Oceanicoccus sp. KOV_DT_Chl: one gene and its partners. The protein of the gene in region 1 binds, or shares a complex with, the protein of each later gene. Links are inferred from orthologs where the notes say so. Each region holds a gene or a part of one and is shown on either strand. Other genes may lie near its edges. The genes, in order: rne, eno and pnp.

What was found.
Region 2: the proteins of rne (region 1) and eno are in contact, whole or in part, in a solved structure (PDB 2FYM), measured with the Escherichia coli proteins. The link is inferred for Oceanicoccus sp. KOV_DT_Chl from one-to-one orthologs.
Region 3: the proteins of rne (region 1) and pnp are in contact, whole or in part, in a cryo-EM structure (PDB 9QH0), measured with the Escherichia coli proteins. The link is inferred for Oceanicoccus sp. KOV_DT_Chl from one-to-one orthologs.

Annotation. Positions count from the first base shown.
Region 1 is NZ_FQLF01000004.1:130,336-133,672, reverse strand. What follows is about bases 108-3,286. They hold rne (ribonuclease E), read left to right. Parts: upstream 108-413; coding sequence 414-3,086; downstream 3,087-3,286. UniProt on the Escherichia coli protein: Endoribonuclease that plays a central role in RNA processing and decay. Required for the maturation of 5S and 16S rRNAs and the majority of tRNAs. Also involved in the degradation of most mRNAs.
Region 2 is NZ_FQLF01000002.1:386,653-389,687, forward strand. Bases 159-3,035 are described here. They hold eno (phosphopyruvate hydratase), read right to left. Parts: upstream 2,304-3,035; coding sequence 1,014-2,303; downstream 159-1,013. Other genes in these bases: ispD (2-C-methyl-D-erythritol 4-phosphate cytidylyltransferase), read right to left, coding at 159-615; ftsB (cell division protein FtsB), read right to left, coding at 612-899; kdsA (3-deoxy-8-phosphooctulonate synthase), read right to left, coding at 2,381-3,035. Outside these bases: more of ispD, read right to left, coding at 1-158. UniProt on the Escherichia coli protein: Catalyzes the reversible conversion of 2-phosphoglycerate (2-PG) into phosphoenolpyruvate (PEP). It is essential for the degradation of carbohydrates via glycolysis.
Region 3 is NZ_FQLF01000002.1:590,694-593,789, forward strand. Bases 113-3,050 are described here. They hold pnp (polyribonucleotide nucleotidyltransferase), read right to left. Parts: upstream 2,675-3,050; coding sequence 551-2,674; downstream 113-550. Other genes in these bases: UNITIG_RS06430 (Rieske (2Fe-2S) protein), read left to right, coding at 170-484; rpsO (30S ribosomal protein S15), read right to left, coding at 2,810-3,050. Outside these bases: UNITIG_RS06425 (TfoX/Sxy family protein), read left to right, coding at 1-51; more of rpsO, read right to left, coding at 3,051-3,079. UniProt on the Escherichia coli protein: Involved in mRNA degradation. Catalyzes the phosphorolysis of single-stranded polyribonucleotides processively in the 3'- to 5'-direction. Also involved, along with RNase II, in tRNA processing.

The DNA of each region.
Region 1 (3,337 bases):
CAGTTTAAATTTGAGAGCGTGTGAAGCACCGATAAGTTTCCGCAAGTTTTTATTGAAGTAAACTTGCCTAAACCGAAAGTAACTGCCTAAGGCAGCGCAATTTAAACAAGCGCCTTTCCAGTTAAAGATCTCAACGTAATCGACAAACGATTACCAGCTTCACCGCAGTATTGCGAGATTGTTACCACCAGAAGAATAGAAGGTGGAATATTGAGTGTGTTTTTTCTGTTTTTTAAAGAGCGCACCTTTTAGTAATAAACCGTTATTTTTTGCGGGCTATAACACTAAAATTATGGTTTTATGCCACTCACTATATTGGCCAACCTAACAAGCAAGCACTACCTCCTCCCAAGCTAAAACCGTACTCACGGCGCTGCACAAATCCTCCGCAAACTTTAGGATTTGTTTTCCACATGAAAAGAATGCTCATTAATGCAACTCAACCCGAAGAGATGCGCGTAGCCCTCGTTGATGGCCAGCGTCTTTACGATCTAGATATAGAAAACCGAACTCGTATACAAAAGAAAGACAATATTTATAAGGGCGTAATCACCCGCGTCGAGCCCAGTCTCGAAGCAGCCTTTGTTGATTTTGGCGCTGAACGCCATGGTTTTTTACCACTGAAAGAAATTTCCCGCGAATACTTTTACCGTAAACCTTCCGATGTCCAAGGTCGGTTTAAAATAAAAGATGTCGTTAAAGAAGGTACAGAAATAATTGTACAAGTGGATAAGGAAGAGCGCGGTAATAAAGGCGCTGCGCTCACCACCTTTATCAGCCTGGCAGGTCGTTACTTGGTGCTTATGCCCAACAACTCCCGGGCCGGCGGTATCTCACGCAGTATCGAAGGTGAAGACCGCATAGAACTAAAAGAAGCCTTAAGTAGCATGACAATACCCAATGGCATGGGAACCATCGTAAGAACAGCAGCCTTAGGCCGCAGTGGTGAAGAGTTACAGTGGGATTTGAACTACCTCAGCCAGCTATGGGAAGCCATAGTGAACGCCTCTAATGAGAAAAAAGCGCCATTTTTGCTACTTCAGGACAGCAATGTCGTTATCCGTGCTATTCGCGACTACTTACGGGATGATATTGATCAGGTATTAATCGATAACCCTGATGCCTACAAAGACGCCATGAGTTTTGTTACTCAAATTATGCCACATTACCAGAGCCGCGTGCGCCTTTATGAAGACCCAGTGCCGCTGTTTAATCGCTACCAAATTGAAAGCCAAATCGAAACCGCCTATCAGCGAGAAGTGCAGCTCCCCTCGGGCGGCTCTATTGTTATCGATCCTACTGAAGCACTGGTTTCAATTGACATTAACTCTGCTCGTGCCACCAAGGGCGGCGATATCGAAGAAACCGCACTGCAAACTAACCTCGAAGCTGCTGATGAGATTGCTCGTCAATTACGCCTGCGTGATATGGGCGGTTTAATCGTCATCGATTTCATTGATATGAACCCCGCGAAAAACCAGCGCGCAGTCGAAAACCGGATGCGCGATGCTCTCAACATTGATAGAGCACGGGTTCAAGTCGGCCGAATCTCACGCTTTGGACTACTGGAAATGTCCCGCCAACGTTTACGCCCATCATTGGATGAGACCAGCGCCAAAGTGTGCCCCCGCTGTACTGGGCAGGGTACTATCCGCGATACCAAATCGCTGTCTCTATCAATTCTTCGTTTGGTCGAAGAAGCAGCTAATAAAGAGCGCAGCGCAGAAGTTCGTGCCTTAGTACCTGTAAATGTAGCTTCATATCTACTAAACGAAAAACGCGAACCGATTCTGGATATTGAACAGCGCACCAGCGTTCGAGTCGTGATCGTACCAATTCCGGAATTGGAAACTCCGCACTTTGAAGTGCAACGTTTACGAGATGATGAAATCAGCAGCCAAGTTGCGCTGAGCTATAAGATCCAGGTCGACCAGCCTGATGAAAATAGCCCGCAACAAAGGGCAACAGCCCCGATGCAGCAAGCTGCAGTGCAGGCAGTCAATCAACAGGCACCAGCACCCGCTCCCGCGGCGCCTGCACCAACAGAAGCTGTAGCTACGGCAACACCGGTAGCAAAGGCCCCCGGCTTTTTATCTAAAATTATTAGCCTCTTTGCAACTGAAAAAACAGAAGAACCTAAAGAACCTAAAGAACCTGAAGTAAAAACCGAACAAGAGTCACGGCCCAACAATCGTAATCGCAACCGCAATCAAAGCCGTGGCAACCAACAAGGACGCAATCGTAATCGCAATCGCAACAATGAACGTCGCAAAGATCGTGATGAAGACGGCGGCTCAAACAGAAACAAAAACCGTGAACAGCGTAAATCGGAACCCAAAGCTGACCCTAAGCCGGCCCAGGAAGAAACGACTTCAGCAACGGATAGCAATGAGGATAAGCCACAACGCCGCCCCTCAAATCGCAAGCCACGTAACTCGCAGCGTCGCCGGAACAGAGGCCCACGCACTGAAGCTACCGACAATGAAGTGAATACGAATAATCAGCAAGAAGCTGAGGATAGCAACGCAGCCACTAAAGCAAAGCCAATTGAAAAGATTCAGGACCAACAGGCTGTTGCCACTGAGGAGGCAACTGAAGGCACTGCGATCGCCAACCAAGAGCAACAAGCAGCGCCGGAAACAGCGCTTCAACAGGAGCAACCTACTGAAGCTGTTGTTACCACAGCTGAGGAAGCTACCGATGAAAAAGTCGCGTCGCCTGCCAGCAGTGATGATGAGGTAAGTGCTATAACGAAAGAGGTCATTGAGCAAGCTGTAATCGAACAACCGATCAGTGAAACTGCCTCAGTTACTGAAACCTCCGAGCCGCCAGCTGTAGAGGTTATTCAACCTGCAATCGCCATCCCTGAGGCTCCGGCAAAAACAAATACTGCCACCGTAACCAAGCCCCAAGGCCGCGCGGCAAATGACCCTCGCTTAACACCTAAAGTCATTACGGAAGTGGCGATTGTCACGCAGCTATTGGATACCGCACCGAAAGAACCAGCAGCACCAACACTTCCGGATGCCAATAAACCAAAAGCCGAGCGCGCTCAAAACGATCCAAGGATCAAACGTCAAGCGTAATTGATCAAGCTTAAAAGCCCGGTATTAACCGGGCCTTTTTTTGCTCATTGATTATAAAACAGCCTAAATAACAGTTATCAAAACAATAGCTTAGCTGCAAAGACATATTCACTTATTACAGTAAAAGCCCTTGTCTATAGAACAAAGCTATGTATAATTCCGTCCGTGTTGAAAGGACGCCTAGCGTATTCAATTCGTTGATATAACGCCAAGCAACGTTATTTATCCGTGCCGACAACAGCACCGATTTA
Region 2 (3,035 bases), on another replicon or contig:
TAGGCCGGCCATTTCAATTGCCGAAGCCTCATCGGTTATTAACAAACCTTGCTGCACAGCATCGACCAAAGCATCTAATAGTAATTGATAGCGGAACATCTGTGGTGTTTGTGCCTGCCAAATTGCCTGCCTATCAATAGTATGGCTTACCTCAGCCTGCCCATTCACTTTTTTTAGTGTGTCACTAGCTGGCACCGCAAGGATACCACCCACAGGATCTTCACTTAAATGATCAATAAGACGAGAAATATCTGTAACTGAGAGACAAGGACGAGCAACATCATGAACTAACACCCAATCCTGCGCCGAACAAACCTGTGCTAAACTTTGCAGCCCACTAAGTACTGAATCGCTCCGTTCAGCTCCACCAACAACAACACTAATACGAGGATGTTTTAAAATTTCGAGAGTTGGCCAAAGTGTGTCTTGAGCAGCAACCGCCACCACAATTTGCCGCAAGCGCGGCTCCGCCAGCAAGCGACTTAAGGTATGTTCAATGACTAATTTATCTAACAGTGGCAAATATTGTTTCGGCTGATCAGTACCCATTCGACGACCGACACCCGCAGCTGGCACCACCGCATAAAAAACATTGCTGGTTGATTTTACGGTCACTGGATAGATTTCTCTTTATCAATGATCAAGTAAAAAGTTTCGTCTTTTTTGATCAAACCCAGATCGGCCCTAGCCCGCTCTTCGACGCTATCCATACCGCTCTTTAAGTCGCGCACTTCGTTTTCCAGCACCAGGTTGCGATCACGTAACCGTTGATTTATGAGTGTTTGCTGCTCGATCTCACGCTCTAGTGAGGCGATCTGCTCCCAACTACCCTGCCCAAACCACAGCCGAAACTGTAGTCCGAATAAAAGCAGCAGTAAGACAAGTAAGATCCAGCGCATACAACCAGTAAGACAATATTTTTAACAAGACCAGCAAACTAGCATATTTAGCTGTACGGATAAACGAAAAAGGAGCGGACTAGCCACTCCTTTTAAGATAATAATAATTAGAGCTTACGCTTTAAATTCTGCGCGCCCTCGGTAGGGGGCCGCTGCTCCCAACTCCGCTTCAATTCTTAGTAAACGGTTATATTTTGCCACCCGATCAGAACGACACAGCGAACCCGTTTTAATTTGACCCGCTGCAGTAGCCACTGCCAGGTCAGCAATTGTAGTATCCTCTGTTTCACCAGAACGATGAGAAATAACTGCTGTATAGCCTGCATCCTTGGCCATTTTGATGGCATCCAGTGTCTCAGTCAGCGAACCGATTTGATTGAACTTGATCAGGATAGAGTTTGCGATGCTTTTATCGATCCCCTCTTTCAGGATTTTGGTATTGGTAACAAACAAATCATCACCGACCAATTGTATTTTATGTCCCAGTTTTTCAGTTTGATATTTCCAACCATCCCAATCCGACTCATCCAGACCGTCTTCAATAGAAATAATTGGATACTGCTCGCATAATTCGGCCAGATAGTCACTGAAACCTTCCGAAGTGAATACCTGCCCCTCACCAGCTAAATCATACTTACCGTCCTTATAGAATTCAGAGGCCGCACAATCCAGTGCTAAAGTAATATCATCACCCAGTGTATATCCCGCATCCGCCACAGCTACTTTGATCACAGCCAAGGCATCGGCATTAGATGTCAGGTTAGGCGCGAAACCACCTTCATCACCGACTGCCGTATTCAAACCTTTATCCTTTAAGACTTTTTTTAGGGCATGGAAAATTTCAGCCCCCATACGCAACGCCTCAGTAAAGGACTTGGCCCCTACCGGCTGCACCATAAATTCCTGAATATCAACATTGTTATCCGCGTGCTCACCACCATTGATGATATTCATCATCGGTACTGGCATGCTGTACTGACCGGGAGTGCCATTCAAATCGGCAATATGTTGATACAAAGGAATACCTTTTTCCACAGCAACTGCCTTAGCCGCAGCCAAAGACACCGCCAATATCGCATTAGCACCCAGATTGGATTTGCTTTCAGTACCATCGGCATCAATCATTAATTGATCAAGCGCGCGCTGATCCGCAGCATCTTTACCCACTAACAGATTCTTAATAGTGACGTTGATATTCTCTACCGCTTTTAACACACCCTTACCCAAGTAACGCGACTTATCACCATCACGTAATTCAAGCGCTTCGCGGGAACCGGTAGACGCACCTGAAGGCGCACACGCACTGCCTACAGCACCGGATGCCAAAATCACATCAGCTTCTACAGTAGGGTTACCTCGAGAGTCCAGTACTTCAAAGGCTTTTACATCAACGATCTCAGACATTACTTTTTACTCCGTAAAATGTCGGATGTCAGTGGCCAAACGCCTGCGGATTAACGCTCACGTTCAACATAACTCCATTACTTAATATTTAATTCAGGCAGCGATTTCACCAAATCGTCAATCGCTTTCATTTCGGTTAAAAAACCTTCCAGCGCAGCTAACGGCAACGCTGAGGGGCCATCGCATTTTGCATTATCCGGATCAGGATGCGCTTCTAAAAACAAGCCTGCTAATTTTTGTGACATGCCGGCCCGCCCTAACTCTGCCACCTGATGACGGCGGCCACCTGACGCTGCGCCCATAGGATCGCGGCACTGCAGGGCATGCGTGACGTCAAAAATAATCGGGGCCCCGCCGCTGACCTCTTTCATGGTGCGAAAACCCAGCATATCCACTACTAAATTATCGTAGCCAAAATTACTGCCGCGCTCGCACAACATCACCTTGTCATTACCACACTCGGCAAATTTATCGACAATATTTTTCATTTGTGGAGGGCTTAAAAACTGCGGCTTTTTAATATTGATCACATTGCCGGTAGCAGCCATTGCGGCCACTAAATCTGTTTGTCGGGCTAAAAATGCGGGCAATTGAATAACATCACAAACCTCAGCAACCGGCTTGGCTTGATCAATTTCATGAAGATCCGTGATCACCGGGATGTTAAACGTTTCTTTAACTTCCTGAAAAATTTTCAATCCTTCTTCCATTCCCGGTCCACGAAAGGAATGT
Region 3 (3,096 bases), on another replicon or contig:
CAACATTTACTGCAGTTAGCAGAAGAATTATGTGACACCAACCCAGCCTAGTAAAATACCAATAAAGCGACAACATGTTTTTGCTATCGCTAATTATTGACCCCGTATTTAGTTGCTTTATCATTACGCTTCATTTTATCCACTAACACTTTTACTTAGTCTAATTATTATGACCGTACTTTGTCACATCAACGATATAGCCGATGAAAAATCCAAAGCTCTCGAACACGGCGATGAACGCTTATTTGCCGTAAAAAAAGACGGCCAAATCTATGTTTACCGCAACCATTGCCCACACCTTGGCGTAGAACTAAACTGGCTGGAAGATCAATTTCTGGACTCAGACGGTGCGCTCATCCAGTGCACTACTCACGGTGCGCTTTTTTTAATTGAAGATGGTGAGTGTGTTGCAGGGCCTTGCATGGGACAGAGCCTTGAAGCCATACCCTTCGAAATAATTGATCAGCAAATCACTTTAATCTAATTAGCCTTAGCTTAAATGACAGACACAAAAAAGGGAGCCATTGGCTCCCTTTTTATCTAGCAGAGTTTATTCCGCGTCTTGCTCAGCTTCAGCCGCTGGTGCAGCCTCTTCCAGCTCTTTCATTGAAAGTTTAATACGGCCACGTTGATCAACGTCCAGTACTTTCACTTTCACTACCTGACCTTCACTCAGGTAATCGCTAACGCTTTCCACTCGCTCTTGAGAAATCTGAGAGATGTGAACCAAGCCGTCTTTACCCGGCAAGATGTTAACGAAAGCACCAAAGTCAACGATACGGGCAACCGTACCTTCGTAAATGGCACCTACTTCAGCTTCAGCCGTAATTTCCTGTACTTTGGCCACTGCCGCATCGCGAGACGCCGAATCAGAGCCATAAATACGGATAGTACCGTCATCGTCGATATCAACAGTCGCGCCAGTGTCTTCGGTAATAGAACGGATAGTCGCACCGCCTTTACCGATAACATCACGAATCTTGTCAGAATCGATTTTGAACGTCGCCATTGATGGCGCATTATCAGAAACCGTAGTACGTGAAGTACTAATGACTTCGTTCATCTGACCCAGAATATGTAAACGCGCTTCAAGGGCCTGACCCAGAGCGATATCCATAATCTGTTCGTTAATACCTTCGATTTTGATATCCATCTGTAACGCAGTAATACCATCAGCAGTACCAGCTACTTTAAAGTCCATATCACCCAGGTGGTCTTCATCACCTAAAATGTCGGTCAATACAGCAAAGCGTTCGCCTTCTTTAACCAGACCCATCGCGATACCCGCTACTGGTGCTTTTAACGGCACACCGGCTTCCATCATCGACAAACTGGCAACACAGGCACTGGCCATTGAGCTTGAACCATTAGACTCGGTGATTTCAGAAACCACACGAATGGTATAGGGAAAATCTTCAGGCTTTGGCAATACCGCAGCAACACCGCGACGAGCCAAACGACCATGACCAATTTCACGACGGCTAGTAAAACCGATACGACCACACTCACCGACTGAGTAAGGAGGGAAGTTATAGTGCAGCATAAAGTTGTCTTCACGCTTGCCTTCCAATGCATCAATCAACTGCGCATCACGGGTAGTACCTAACGTAGTAACACCGATTGCCTGCGTTTCACCGCGAGTAAACAAGGCTGAACCGTGAGCTTTATCCAACACACCTACTTCAACAGTGATAGGGCGAACGGTGCTGGTATTACGGCCATCGATACGCGCTTCGCCATTCAGAATGCGCTGACGAACAATCGATTTTTCCAATTTCTTGAAGACATCAGTAACATCCGCCGCGTCATATTCAGCATCATCACCGGTAGCCAATTGCGCAATAGCCTGCGACTTAACATCAGACAACTTGCTGTAACGCTCTGCTTTATCAGTAATGCGGTACGCATCGCCAATACCTTGTTTGAAACCGTTAGCAACAGCCGCTAATAGTGCAGTATTTTCAACATCTGGCTGCCAATCCCAACGTGGCTTGCCAACTTCGGCTGCCAGCTCAGCAATCACTTTGATGACTGTCTGCATTTCCTGGTGAGCAAATAACACTGCACCAAGCATTTGGTCTTCGCTTAACTCCTGGGCTTCAGACTCAACCATCAGTACGGCATCAGCTGTACCTGCAACCACCATATCCAGCGAGCTTTCAGCCAGCTTGGCGTAGCCAGGGTTTAAGATATAACCGTCTTCAGCAGTAAAGCCGACACGAGCACCACCGACCGGGCCATTAAATGGCACGCCAGAAATAGCCAATGCAGCCGAAGTACCAATCATCGCGGCGATATCTGGATCAGTATCCTTATCAGCCGACATAACCGTACACACTACCTGTACTTCATTCATAAATCCGTTTGGAAATAATGGACGAATAGGACGATCGATTAAACGTGACGTTAACGTCTCTTTTTCAGATGGACGCGCTTCACGCTTGAAAAAACCACCGGGAATTTTACCTACTGCGTAAGCCTTTTCCTGATAGTGAACACCTAGCGGGAAAAAATCCTGACCAGGCTTGGATGATTTGGCGGCAACAACTGTACAAAGAACTTGTACGCCACCCATTGTGACCAATACTGCGCCAGTTGCCTGACGAGCGATGCGGCCCGTTTCTAATGTGATCTGATGATCACCGAATTGAAATGTTTTTGTTACTGGATTCACTGAAGAAATCCTCCCTTGTGGGATGGTTATAAAAAGCTCCGGAGCTTTTTACATTCATAATCTAAGCCTAAACCTACATCACCGGAGCTTCACGACTATAGCTAGTTATCCTTACAACTTAACTAACTATCTTTCTTAGCGACGTAATCCTAAACGCTTGATCAGGCTGGTATAACGTTCAACGTTTTTGCCTTTCAAGTAGTCCAATAATTTACGACGCTGGTTTACCATACGAATCAAACCGCGACGCGAATGGTGATCATGTTTGTGATCGCCAAAGTGGCCTTGCAGTTTTAAGATGTTGGCTGTTAACAGAGCGACTTGTACCTCTGGAGAACCAGTATCACCTTCTGCTGTTTGATACTCTTTTACTACACTTGCTTTTTCAGTGGCTGAAAGTGCCATTGTTGTTTCCTCATTAA